DNA from 2 places in the Paraburkholderia sp. JPY465 genome. Region 1 is predicted to be linked to the other one. Evidence: riboswitches for the same ligand, from Rfam matches in the RefSeq annotation. Region 1 holds a riboswitch; the other holds the start of a gene.

Region 1 (6,025 bases):
GATGCTGTTCGCGTATCAGCGCAAGCGCTCGTGGTTGCAGGTCACCGATTTCGTCGCGCCGATGGTGCCCACGGGCCTCGCGGCGGGACGCCTCGGCAACTTCATCAACGGCGAGCTGTGGGGCCGCGTGACCGATCCGGCCGCGCCGTGGGCGATGCTGTTCCCGGGCGCCGCGTCCGACGACGCCAACTGGCTCGCCGCGCATCCGCAACTGGCCGCGCAATGGCATCTGAACGAAGTGTTTGCGCAATATCACATGCTGCCGCGGCATCCGTCGGAGCTGTACGAGATCGCGCTCGAAGGCGTGGCGCTGTTTTTCGTGTTGATCTTTTTCTCGCGCAAGCCCAAGCCGCTCGGCGCGATTTCCGCGATGTTCCTGATCGGCTATGGCCTCGCGCGCTTCACGGTCGAATTCGCGCGCGAGCCGGACGATTTCCTCGGCCTGCTCGCGATGGGTCTGTCAATGGGTCAATGGCTGTCGCTGCCGATGATCCTCGCGGGCATCGGCCTGATGGTGTGGGCGTATCGCCGGGGACGCCGCGAGCCGGCGCAGGCGGTTGGCGCGAACTGAGCTGCGCCCGGCTAGCGCAGCGAACGCTGCATGAAAAAACGCCACGGCATCGATGGATGCCGTGGCGTTTCTCTTTGGGGCGCAGACTGAGGCGCTGAAGTTCGCGCGTGCGCGTCACTTCATCTGCACCGACCCCGACACGTTGACCGTCACCGTCGACGTACCGCCTTCGAGCGGCATCGGCGCGCTCTTCGCGTCGGCGCCCATCGCGCGTGCGCTCATCATCATCATCGGACGCGGCATCGCGCCGCTGTGATTCACGTTGACCTCGCGGATCGAATAGCCGCTAAAGCCGAAGGCCTGCGAGGACGCCGCGGCCTGCTCGCGAAACGATTTGATTGCCTCGCCGCTGAGCCGCTGTTCGGCCGCGCGTTGCGCTTCCGGCGACAGCGAGAAACGCACGTTGCCCACCTGCATGATCGATGCCATCTGTCCGGCGAGCTTCGAGGCCGCGGCGAAGTCGCGCGATTCGAGCACGACTTCGGTGCGGCCGCGCCACGCCGAGATACGTCCGTCGCGGTCCGTCGACGGGAAGATCGAGAACGCACCCGAGCGTGCAGTCACGCCGGCCACGCCGCGCGCCTTCTGCAATGCGGCGTCGGCGCGCTGGTTCAGCGTCGACGTCAACGCGGACGGCTCGCTCGCTTCCTGCTCGTAAAACAGCGTGATTTCGACTTCGTCCTGCGGGACTTCCGCGCTCGCCTGCGCATTCAGCGACAGCACGCCCGAAGGCTGCGGCATCATGGTCTGCGCGCGAGCGGGCGCAGGGTTCAGCGCGAGCGCCACAGGCGCGCCAAAGGCGAGCGCGAGTGCGAGGGCCCGTGCGGTTTTTGTCGTCATGGCTGGAATCCTTGTTTGAACAGGTTGTGCACGTTCGACGCGTGCGCCGAGTGATGACGCGATGGCGGCGCGCGGTTTGACGGAAGCGCTAGCGAATGGATCGGGGTGCCGTCGAACGGTTGATTCGAGCTCGCGCTTTCGTCGACCGATTAGGCGCGTTTTATTGACGCTTGGTTCCCCAATTAGTGTTTCGCCGCCGCATCGGGAATGATGGCCTGGACGCGATCACGACACGTGCCGCGTCGCGCATTTGCCCTTAAACCAGCTGTTTAGTGATGAAGCGCCATTCGGCGTCGGTCACCGGTGTGATCGACAGACGGTTGCCTTTGGCGAGCACGCGCATGTCCTGCAATTCGGCATGTTCGCGCAGCGCGGCCAGCGGAATCAATGGGATTTTCTTCTTGAAGACGACGTCGACGAGCATCCAGCGCGGCGTTTCCGGCGACGATTTCGCGTCGTAGTATGGACTCTTTTTATCGAACTGCGTCGGATCCGGATACGCGGTCGACGAGACTTCCGCGATGCCCGCGATGCCGGGCTCCGGACAGCTCGAATGGTAGAAGAGCACGCCGTCGCCGACCTGCATCACGTCTCGCATGAAGTTGCGCGCCTGATAGTTGCGCACGCCGGTCCACGGCAAGGTGCGATGCGGTGCGTTGGCGAGGTCGTCGATGCTTGCTTCGTCCGGTTCGGACTTCATCAGCCAGTAGCGCATGAATCGGAGTGAGCGTGTGAGATTGAACGAGGCGCCAACAACAGGCGCGTGCGGAAAAGCCCCTGAAACAGGCACTCAAACGAAAAAACGACGACCAAAGAAAAACGGCATCGAACCGAAGTCCGATGCCGTTCCAGATAAGGTCCCCGCCTTAGCCGCTAGGCCGGCATCCTGAACCGAGGGTTCAGAATTGGTCGCAGTTAGCAACACTTCGGGTACATCAGACAGAGTGACGCGCACACCCGTGCTACAAATTTCCGCAACCGTGCACATGGCATTGGTTCAAGGAATATATGACCTTGGCGAACCAGGCAGGGAAGCTAAACAGATGAAGCTACAACACAAACCGTTGAACAAGTGACCGGTTCGAAACCGGCCTGCTATTGAGTCAACTACTGCTTACTGCATGCTGTACTGCTCAATCACAGTACCTAATTGTTCGTTCATTTGCTGCATTGTACGCCGGATTTCTTCAGCAGGAAATGCTTCTCCGTGTCGCACGCTGCTTTGCAGCTTAAGCAGTTCCGATGCCAGCGACAGCGCCGCCATCACCGCGATGCGATCGGTGCCGCGCACATTGCTGCCGCTGCGGATTTTCTTCATCTCGGCGTCGACGCGCGCGACCGCCTCGAGCAGCGCGCCTTCCGTTTCAGGCGAACAGGCGAGACGGTAGGGTACTTCGAGAATCGATACTTCGATCTGCTTGGTGGTCATGCGCTTTCTCCGTGTCGGCTCACGTCGCTTGCCGCTTCCTCGTGTTCGGGCTGGGCGGACTCGAGCAGATCGAGCTGGTTATCCGGTTCGCTGCTCGCGCGTGCGCGCGGCAATTTTTCGAGAATCGCATTCAGGCGCACCTGAGCGTCGTCGATCTTGGCGGACAGCGCGTCGCGTTCAGCTTGCAGTGCGTCGCGCTCGGCACGCAATTGCGCGAGTTCTGCGTGCGTGGCTTGTACTTCCGCACGCGTTTGCGCGAGCTGCTCTTCGAGCGCGATCCGCGCTTCATTGTGGCGCTGGCTGATCGCAATCAGCTTGCCGATGTTCTGGGAGAGTGATTCGAGTTCGGTGAGCATGTGCTGCGTCCTCTAAAGACATCGCATTTTAGCGCGGAATATTACAGGTTCCGACAATTGTCTCGTTTCGAGACGTAACAGCATCGCTTCGTGCAGGTTCGTTGCGAGTCGTGTCGTCGACCATAAGATAAAAGACCGGCAATCCATCGGACAATAACCTGCATTCGACAGAACGGATTGCGCTCCGGTTGGCGTTTCTTGACGCCCCGCGAAGCCGCTCCTACACTTCCCGCACTCTGGTGCCCGCGCGCGCTTTTCGGCGCGCGCAGTTAAACGGGAAGCAGGGCGCGCGCGGTGCCAAACCGGATGCGCGAACCTGCGCTGCCCCCGCAACGGTAAACGACCGCATGTGATGTGCTCATGCAGGTCGGTCCTGGTCGCAAGGTTGGAAGTTCAATCTGCGAGTGTGCCACTGCGCGTCACGCGTGGGAAGGCGGGATCGATGTGTCGTAGCCCGGATACCGGCCAGAAAAGAGGGACGTCCCCCGCGAAAACGTTAAACAAGGGGACGCCTCGTGACGCGTCGGCCCGCGGGGAAGCAGGCCGCGCACGCTATCCACAGGAATGTCATCCCATGTTGTCCCCCATCGCCCGCGCGACGCTGCTCGCGTTCGCGAGCCTGCCGCTCGTCGTGCATGCGCAAAGCGCCGAGCCTGTGTCTTCATCGTCCACTGCGGATGCAAGCACCGCGAACGCCGCAAACGTTGCCGATTCGTCAAATCCCGCTTCCGCCGATGCGTCGGGCAACGTGCTGTCGCCGATCGTCGTGACCGCGCAGCGCGGCGCGCAAGCGTTGCGCGATGCGATCCCGCAGACCACGCAGTTCGATCAGCAGGACATCGCCGACACGACCGCGACCGATCTGCCCGGCTTGCTGCGACTCGCGCCCGGCGCGCAAATCTCGCGCACGGGTGGCCCCGGTTCGACCACGAGCCTCTTTCTGCGCGGCGCGTCGTCGACACAATCGCTGCTGCTGATCGACGGCGTGCGCGTCGATTCTGTGAGTCTCGGCTCCGCTCAGCTCGCACAGATCCCGCTCGACCAGGTCGATCACGTCGAAGTCGTGAACGGCAACGTGTCGGCGTTGTACGGTTCGGGCGCGATCGGCGGTGTCGTGCAGGTGTTCACGAAAGACGGCGGCGATCATCCGCCGCGCTTCAATTTTTCTGTCGGCTACGGCAGCTATCACACGCAGACGCAAACGGCCGGCGTGAACGGCGCGCTCGATCAGGACGGCCGCACGACCTTCAACATTTCGCTCGCGCGCACGAAGGGCGACGGCTTTTCGTCGCTCAATCCGCTCGAGGCGCCGGCCGCAAATCCGAACCCGAACGGCAATCTGAACGAGAGCATCAGCGCGTCGCTGCGCCACAAGTTCAACGACAAGTGGGACGCGGGCGTCAGCTACTTCCAGTCGAACAACAACAACAGCTACGACAATGCGTACGGCGTGCCGACCGATCTGAACAACCTCTATAGCAAGGTTCGCCAGGCGTCCGTGTTCGCGAACGGCAAGCTGACCGACTGGTGGACCACCCACTTCACGCTCGCCGAGGGCGACGACCGCAGCGTCTCGAACACCAATGGCATCTACGACGACCGCTTCGATACCGACAATCGCCAGTACACGTGGCAGAACGATTTCGCGCTCGCCGCGAACCAGAAGCTGCAGCTCGGCTACGAGCATCTCGACCAGACTCTCGACTCCGACACGTTCGCCGCGCCCGACCGTCACGTCGATTCGGTCTTCGCCGGCTACAGCGCGCGCTTCGGCCGCAACCAGATTCAGGCCAACGTACGCCGCGATCAGTACTCCGATTTCGGCGGAGCGAACAGTTACTATCTCGGCTACGGTTTCGACATCACGTCGCACTGGAAGGTAACCGCAAGCTATTCGGATGCTTTCCGCGCGCCGAGCTTCGACGATCTGTACTATCCGATCAGCGGCAACCCGTCGATCCAGCCCGAGCGCAGTCACTCGGTCGAAGCCGGTTTGCAGTACGCGACCGATGCGCTCGGCGTGATGCGTCTGAACGCATTCCAGACGCGCTATACGAATCTGATCAACTACGTACAGACGATCCCCGGCATCTATCTCGCGGAGAACGTCGGCCATGCGAAGGTGCAGGGACTCGAAGGATCGTGGAGCGGTCATGTCGGCAAGACCGACGTACGCGCGACGTTGACGCTGCAGAACCCGGTCGATCTCGACAGCGGTACCGACCTCGTGCGGCGCGCGCGACGCTTTGGGTCGTTCGCGGTGAATCGCAGCATCGGTGGATGGCGGGTCGGCGGCGAGTGGATCGTCAGTGGTCCGCGTCCAGACAGCACCGGCAACCTCGGCGGTTATGGCATCGTGAATCTATCGGCGCGCTACAACATCACGAAGGCGTGGTACGTCAGCGCGCAAATCGACAATCTGTTCAACAAGGACTATGAAACGGCCTACTCGTATAACTCGCCGCGACGCGGTGCGTATGTCACGCTCGGCTGGCAGCAGCAGTGACGCGCGCGCCGGGTTGCCCGCATGCGTGAGCGCACGCGGATGAGTCGCGCGTCCGGTTCGCTGTCCGCCGCGATGGCAACGCCACGCCCGATGAATGCGAAACGCGCGGCCGCGATCTGGCTCGGACTCGCGCTCGCCGCCGTCGCGCTGCTCGGCGCGTCGCTCGTGCTCGGCAGCGTGCCGCTCGCGCCGTCGCGCGTGCTTGCGGCGCTCGTGCCAACGCACACGTTCGGCGCCACGGGCAGCGACGATCTCGCCGGCGAAATCGTGCGCACGTTGCGATTGCCGCGCGCGCTCGCGGGCTTCGCGTGCGGCGCGTTGCT
Region 2 (6,025 bases), on a different contig from region 1:
CCCAGCGCTCCGTTTCGAGCATCGGCTCGCTGTAGAACGCATCGACGTGGCCGAGGCACAGAATCGCGACCGGCCGCGCGCCTTCCGGCATCGCCAGTAGCTGGTGCACCGCGTCGACCTCGAACAGCGACACCCATCCAAGCCCGAGTCCTTCGGCGCGTGCGGCGAGCCACATGTTCTGGATCGCGCACGCGACCGACGCGAGGTCCATCTCCGGCAGCGTGCGACGGCCGAATACGTGTCGCTCGCGCCCGTCCATCAACGCGATCACCAGCAGTTCCGCGCAGTCGCGCATGCCTTCGACCTTCAGCTTCATGAATTCGTCGCGGCGCTTGCCGAGCGCGTCGGCGGTGGCGAGCCGTTCGCGCTCGACGATGTCGCGCAAGCCCGTGCGCAGCGCTGCATCGGTGATGCGCACGATGCGCCACGGCTGCATGTAGCCGACGCTCGGCGCGTGATGCGCCGCGTCGAGCAGACGCCGCAGCACCGCCGAATCGACCGGATCGGGCACGAAGTGGCGCATGTCGCGGCGTTCGTAAATCGCGCGATAGACCGCGTCGCGCTCGGAGTCGTCAAAAGGCTTCGCCATGAAAGAGGGCGGCCGTGAAAGCCGGGTTGGAGGGCCAGTAAGCGTGCATATAGGTTGCCACAATCGGACCCACGCGGAACACCGCTTCGCCGGGCGTGTCGCTGTGCGCGCGGGTGGCGAAGCGCTGCGGCTCGAGCGATGTCGCGAGCTTCGAGTAATGGAACGTGTGGCCGGTCAGCGTGCCGTGCAGGCCGTCGATCTGCTGCATGCCGAGCGACGTGAAGCGCGTTTGCATCTCCGCGTGACCGGGCAGCAGGCCGAGCATCGGCGTGCTCTTGCCTTGCGCGTCGGTCAGGGTGTCGAGCAGGTAGAGCATGCCGCCGCATTCGGCGACCACCGGTTTGTCCGCCTCGACGTGCGCGCGGATCGATGCCGCGCTGCGCATGTTGCCAGCGAGCGTCGCCATTTGCAGTTCGGGGTAGCCGCCCGGCAGATAGAGCGCATGTGTGTCGGCGGGCAACGCTTCGTCGGCGAGCGGCGAGAAATAGCTGAGCCGCGCGCCGAGCGCTTCGAGCAGCGCGAGGTTGGCGGGATAGATGAACGAGAACGCGGCATCGCGCGCGATCGCGATGTGCTTGCCTTCGAGCAGACGCGGCAGCACTTCGGGCGACGGTGCGCCGAAATCGACCGGCGGCGGCAGTTCGGCGAGCGCGGTCGACGCGAGCGTATCCGCCGCGCGTTCGAGGCGCGCTTCGAGATCGTCGATTTCATCGGCCTGATGCAGGCCGAGGTGGCGGTCGGGCAACGTGATCTCGTCGCTCGCGGCGATGTGGCCGCACCAGCGCAGTTCGGGCGGCAGCGCTTCCTGCAGCATCTGCGCGTGCCGAGCCGAGCCGACGCGATTCGCGAGCACGCCATGAAACGGCAGTTGTGGTCTGAAGCGAGCAAGGCCGAACGCGAGCGCGCCGAAGGTCTGCGCCATCGCCTGCGCCGAAATCACCGCAAGCACTGGCACGCCGAACGTGGTCGCCAGATCGGCGCTGCTCGGCGTGCCGTCGAACAGGCCCATCACGCCTTCGATCAGGATCAGGTCGGCTTCTTGCGCCGCCTGCGCGAGCAGGTTGCGGCACGCGCTTTCGCCGACCATCCACAGATCGAGCGACAGCACCGGCGCGCCGCTCGCGCGCGCGAGGATCATCGGATCGAGAAAATCCGGCCCGCTCTTGAACACGCGCACGCGACGTCCGAGCCGCCGGTGATAGCGCGCGAGACCCGCGGTGATCGTGGTCTTGCCTTGTCCCGACGCGGGCGCGCTGATGAACAGCGCGGGGCACGCAGCGGAGGAAGTCCCCTTGGGGGATGCGGACATCGCTCAGAACTCCACGCCGCGCTGCGCCTTCACACCCTGCTCGCGATACGGATGCTTGATCGCGCGCATTTCGGTGACGAGGTCGGCGGCTTCGATCAGCGCATCGGGCGCATGGCGTCCGGTCACGACGACGTGCAGCATCGGCGCGCGCGCTTTGATCACCGCGAGCACTTCGTCGAGCGGCAGGTACTCGTACTTCAGCACGGTGTTCAGCTCGTCGAGGATCACCATCTGGTAGTCGCCGCTTTCGATCATCCGCCGCGCTTCGTTCCAGCCCTTGCGCGCGGTCGCCATATCGGCTTCGCGATTCTGCGTGTTCCACGTATACCCGTCGCCCATCGTGACGAAATCGCATTGCGCGATTGCGCCGAGGAAATCGCGCTCCGACGTATGCAGCGCGCCCTTGATGAACTGCACGACGCCCAGCCGCATGCCGTGGCCGAGCACCCGCACGGCCATGCCGAACGCGGCCGTGCTCTTGCCCTTGCCCGTGCCGGTGTTGACGATCAGCAGGCCTTTTTCGACGGTCGCGCTGGCCTGCTTCTTTTCGTGGCCTTCGCGGCGGCGCTCGGTCATGCGTTGATGCGATTCGGGGTCGGTTTTCATCGAAGGTCCTGGTCTTGAGGGGCGGGATGGAAGGGCGCTACGTCGCCGGGTGCGGTGTCGGTCGCCGCCGCAATTGCAATGGTGATACCAGCGTGCGTGGTCTTGGGTACGACCAGACGTGCGGTTTGCGCGATTGTCGCGGAGACCGAAGCTGCTGCCGCCAGTAGCGCACACGGTTCGCACACACCGTCGACACCAAGATGCGCGCGCGCGGCCGCCGACGGCGCCGCGACCGGCGCGGCCGCGATCTGCTCGCGGCTGAACAGTTGCAGCGGCAGTTGATGGCGTGAACAGAATTCGAGCAGACCTGCTTCGTTGCCTTTGGTGTCGATCGTCGCGATGGTGCGAATCCGCTCGAAGGCATTCGAACCGAGTGCTGCGCGCACGGCGGCTTCGATGTCGCCGGCATCGCTGTGCAAGCGGCAACCTATGCCGACGCTTAGCGTTTTGAGCGCGCTCGCAGCTTGTTCGTGATCGACTCGGCCGTCGCGGTTCGCCGCTTCACGTGCAAGCGCGAGCGAGGCCACGCCGCCGATCACGACGATCGCCGGCGAGCCGAGCCCTGCGCGCACGACCGCCTCGGCAAACTCGCGCAGCGGCGCGAGCACGTGACGCTGCTCGGGCCGCGTCGCCGATTCGATCGCCGCACAGGGTGTATCGGCGGACATGCCGGCCGCGAGCAACGCGGCGACGATTTCGCCGAGCCGCCGCATGCCCATATAGATCACGATCGTCATGCGGGTCGCGGCGAGCGCGGCCCAGTCCGGTTCGCCGTTGCCGGCGCCGTGGCCGGTGACGAACACGACGCCCTGCGCGTAATCGCGATGCGTGACCGCGATGCCGAGCGTCGCGGGTGCGGCGATGCCGGCCGTAATGCCGTTGATCACGTCGACTTCGATGCCCGCCGCCTGCAGCGCCTGCAATTCTTCGCCGCCGCGGCCGAACACGAACGGATCGCCGCCCTTGAGCCGCGCGACGCTGCGTCCCGCGCGCAGATGCCCGAGCATTTGCGCGACGATGTCCGCTTGCGGCGTCGACGGATGGCCGCCGCGCTTGCCGACGTACACGACTTGCGCGTTGGCGCGTGCGAACTGCAGTACGTCGGGATTGACCAGATCGTCGACCAGCACGACATCGGCCTGCGCGAGCGCACGGGTGGCCTTCAGCGTCATCAGTTCGACGTCGCCGGGACCGGCGCCGATCAGCCAGGCGCGCGTCATCGCGGCGTGCATGGCGCATGCCATGCGGAGATGGGAGGAGAGGAGCGGCGTGCGACGGTGCACGCGGCAGTGAATATAGAGGTCATGCAATACAGCGAATCCAGGCGCGGCCACTCATGCGGCTCGCGGCGGATTCTTCAGAGAGAGAACGCCACGAAACGCGCGATGCCACGTTTCTACGCCTTCACATCCGTTCCCCGCGGATTCCGGCGGCCGGCGGCGCAACCTGATGCACGGGTGCATGCGGCGCCGCCTCCGCGTCTGGCCGGTATCCGGGCTGGCGGCCTCACGCGTTTCGCCTTCCCGTCCTTGTTTGCGAATCTGCGGATTCGCGGGGCAGTGGCATCAAAAAACGCATGCGCGGCACGGTGGAATCGAAGCTGGATCGAATCGCGCGCCGCAGGTCGCTTACCGTTGCGGGGACAGCACAGGTTGAACGCGCGACGCGCTGCCTGTTTCCCGTTTAACTGCACATGCGAGTGCATGTGCGGGCACCAAACGCGCGCATACGATAGCACATGGCGCCTTGCCAGATAAGCCTCGGCGACGCTTTCCGGCGGCCTGCGTTCCTTGACTGCGCATGCCCGGGGGCCTACACTCGCACGCACTTTGGGTGCTCGCGTGCGCGTTCGTGCGCATGCAGTTAAACGGGAAACAGGGAGCCATCTGCGCTAGAGCGGCTAACCTGTGCTGTCCCCGCAACGGTAAGCGAAAAGCGGTTCCGGGTTGATAGCCGGGCACCGCGGTGCCGGCTTCGATGTCCTCGCGCAAGGTCGCGTCGACATATCACCACTGGACGAGAAACCACTCGGCCGGGAAGGGGAAGCGGCGCTTTCGCCAGCCCGGATACCGGCCCGAAGAAGCAGAACGACCGCCGCGGGGATGCGGCGGCGCGTTCATGACCTCAGTTCCGTTTTCTGTATTTCCGTTGTCGCGGCAATGCCGTCGTTCGTCCCCGTGTCTGGTGATCGCTGGTACTGTGCGCGTGATTCATTCGCTCCGTTCGCCAGCCGATGCCGACCGATGCGCGGACTTTGCGGCAGACCGATGCAACGCAAAGGGATGGACCTCACGATGCAAACTCAATTGCGCAAGATTCCCGTCACGATCGTCACCGGCTTTCTCGGCAGTGGCAAAACGACGTTGCTGCGGCACATCCTCAAGCATGCGGGCGGCAAGCGCATTGCGGTGATCGTCAACGAGTTCGGCGAACTCGGCATCGACGGCGAAATCCTCAAGGGCTGCGGCATCGGTTGCGATGAAAACGGCGTCGAGACCGAAGGGCAATTGTATGAACTCGCGAACGGCTGTCTGTGCTGCACCGTGCAGGAAGAGTTTTTCCCGGTGATGGAAAAACTCGCGGAGCGGCGCGACGAACTCGATCACGTGTTGATCGAAACCTCGGGGCTCGCATTGCCGAAGCCGCTCGTGCAGGCGTTCAACTGGCCGCAGATCCGCAACGGCTTCACGGTCGACGCGGTGGTGACGGTGGTGGACGGCCCGGCCGCCGCAAGCGGCCAGTTCGCCGAGAACCCGGTCGCCGTCGATGCGCAGCGCAAGGCCGATCCGAACCTCGATCACGAGTCACCGCTGCACGAGCTGTTCGAAGACCAGTTGTCGGCCGCCGATCTGGTGATTCTGAACAAGACCGATCTGATCGACGACGCGCGGCAGCACGAAGTGGAAGCCGCGATCCGCGCGGAGATTCCGCCGCAGGTAAAGATCGTGCGCGCGCAGCAGGGGCAGCTCGACCTGCATACGCTGCTGGGGCTCGAAGCGGCGTCGGAGCAGACGATCCACCTGCGGCACGACCACCACGGTTCCGCCGACGACCCGGATCATCACCACGACGAGTTCGATTCGGTCGTCGTGCAGGCATCGGTGCCGTCGCGCGACGCGGCGCTCGCCGCGTTGCAGACGCTGGTCGAAAACCACACGATTTACCGTGTCAAAGGCTTCGCGGCACTGCCGGGCGCGGCGATGCGTCTGGTGATCCAGGGCGTGGGCCGGCGCTTCGACAGCTACTTCGACCGGCGCTGGCAGGCGGGCGAAAACGGCGACGGCGCCCTGAGCCGCTTTGTGCTGATCGGAGAAGACCTCGATCGACCCGCGCTGCAACAGGCTCTCGACGCGGCGCTCGGCGCGACGTCGAACGCGACGGCATAACGGGCGCACCAGCATGCATCTGCTGCGCACGACGCCGGGCGGTTTCGTCGACGATACGCAGGGCGTGATCCGCATCGATCAGCAGCCCGCCGATATCGTCGTGCTCAGTTCCGCCGACACCACGCTGTCGCTGCT

What was found. Region 1 has a riboswitch for cobalamin ahead of QFZ94_RS26675 (TonB-dependent receptor domain-containing protein). Riboswitches for the same ligand answer to the same signal wherever they lie in the genome.
Region 2: linked by a shared signal. The riboswitch ahead of cobW (cobalamin biosynthesis protein CobW) and the one ahead of QFZ94_RS26675 (TonB-dependent receptor domain-containing protein) in region 1 are both predicted to bind cobalamin.

Annotation. Positions count from the first base shown of each region.
Region 1 covers NZ_JBNDMT010000003.1:2,606,430-2,612,454, reverse strand. The annotation lists gene lgt (prolipoprotein diacylglyceryl transferase) at 1-571, shown strand, start outside; gene QFZ94_RS26700 (SIMPL domain-containing protein) at 686-1,411, opposite strand; gene QFZ94_RS26695 (EVE domain-containing protein) at 1,668-2,126, opposite strand; RNA gene ssrS (6S RNA) at 2,266-2,447, opposite strand; gene QFZ94_RS26685 (cell division protein ZapA) at 2,526-2,840, opposite strand; gene QFZ94_RS26680 (ATPase) at 2,837-3,196, opposite strand; cobalamin riboswitch at 3,417-3,680, shown strand; gene QFZ94_RS26675 (TonB-dependent receptor domain-containing protein) at 3,771-5,702, shown strand; gene QFZ94_RS26670 (FecCD family ABC transporter permease) at 5,742-6,025, shown strand, end outside.
Region 2 covers NZ_JBNDMT010000002.1:2,679,824-2,685,848, forward strand. The annotation lists gene bluB (5,6-dimethylbenzimidazole synthase) at 1-589, opposite strand, end outside; gene QFZ94_RS14470 (cobyrinate a,c-diamide synthase) at 573-1,898, opposite strand; gene cobO (cob(I)yrinic acid a,c-diamide adenosyltransferase) at 1,902-2,504, opposite strand; gene QFZ94_RS14480 (cobalamin biosynthesis protein) at 2,501-2,935, opposite strand; partial or broken gene cobA (uroporphyrinogen-III C-methyltransferase) at 2,999-3,724, opposite strand; cobalamin riboswitch at 3,971-4,238, opposite strand; cobalamin riboswitch at 4,319-4,596, shown strand; gene cobW (cobalamin biosynthesis protein CobW) at 4,799-5,890, shown strand; gene cobN (cobaltochelatase subunit CobN) at 5,904-6,025, shown strand, end outside.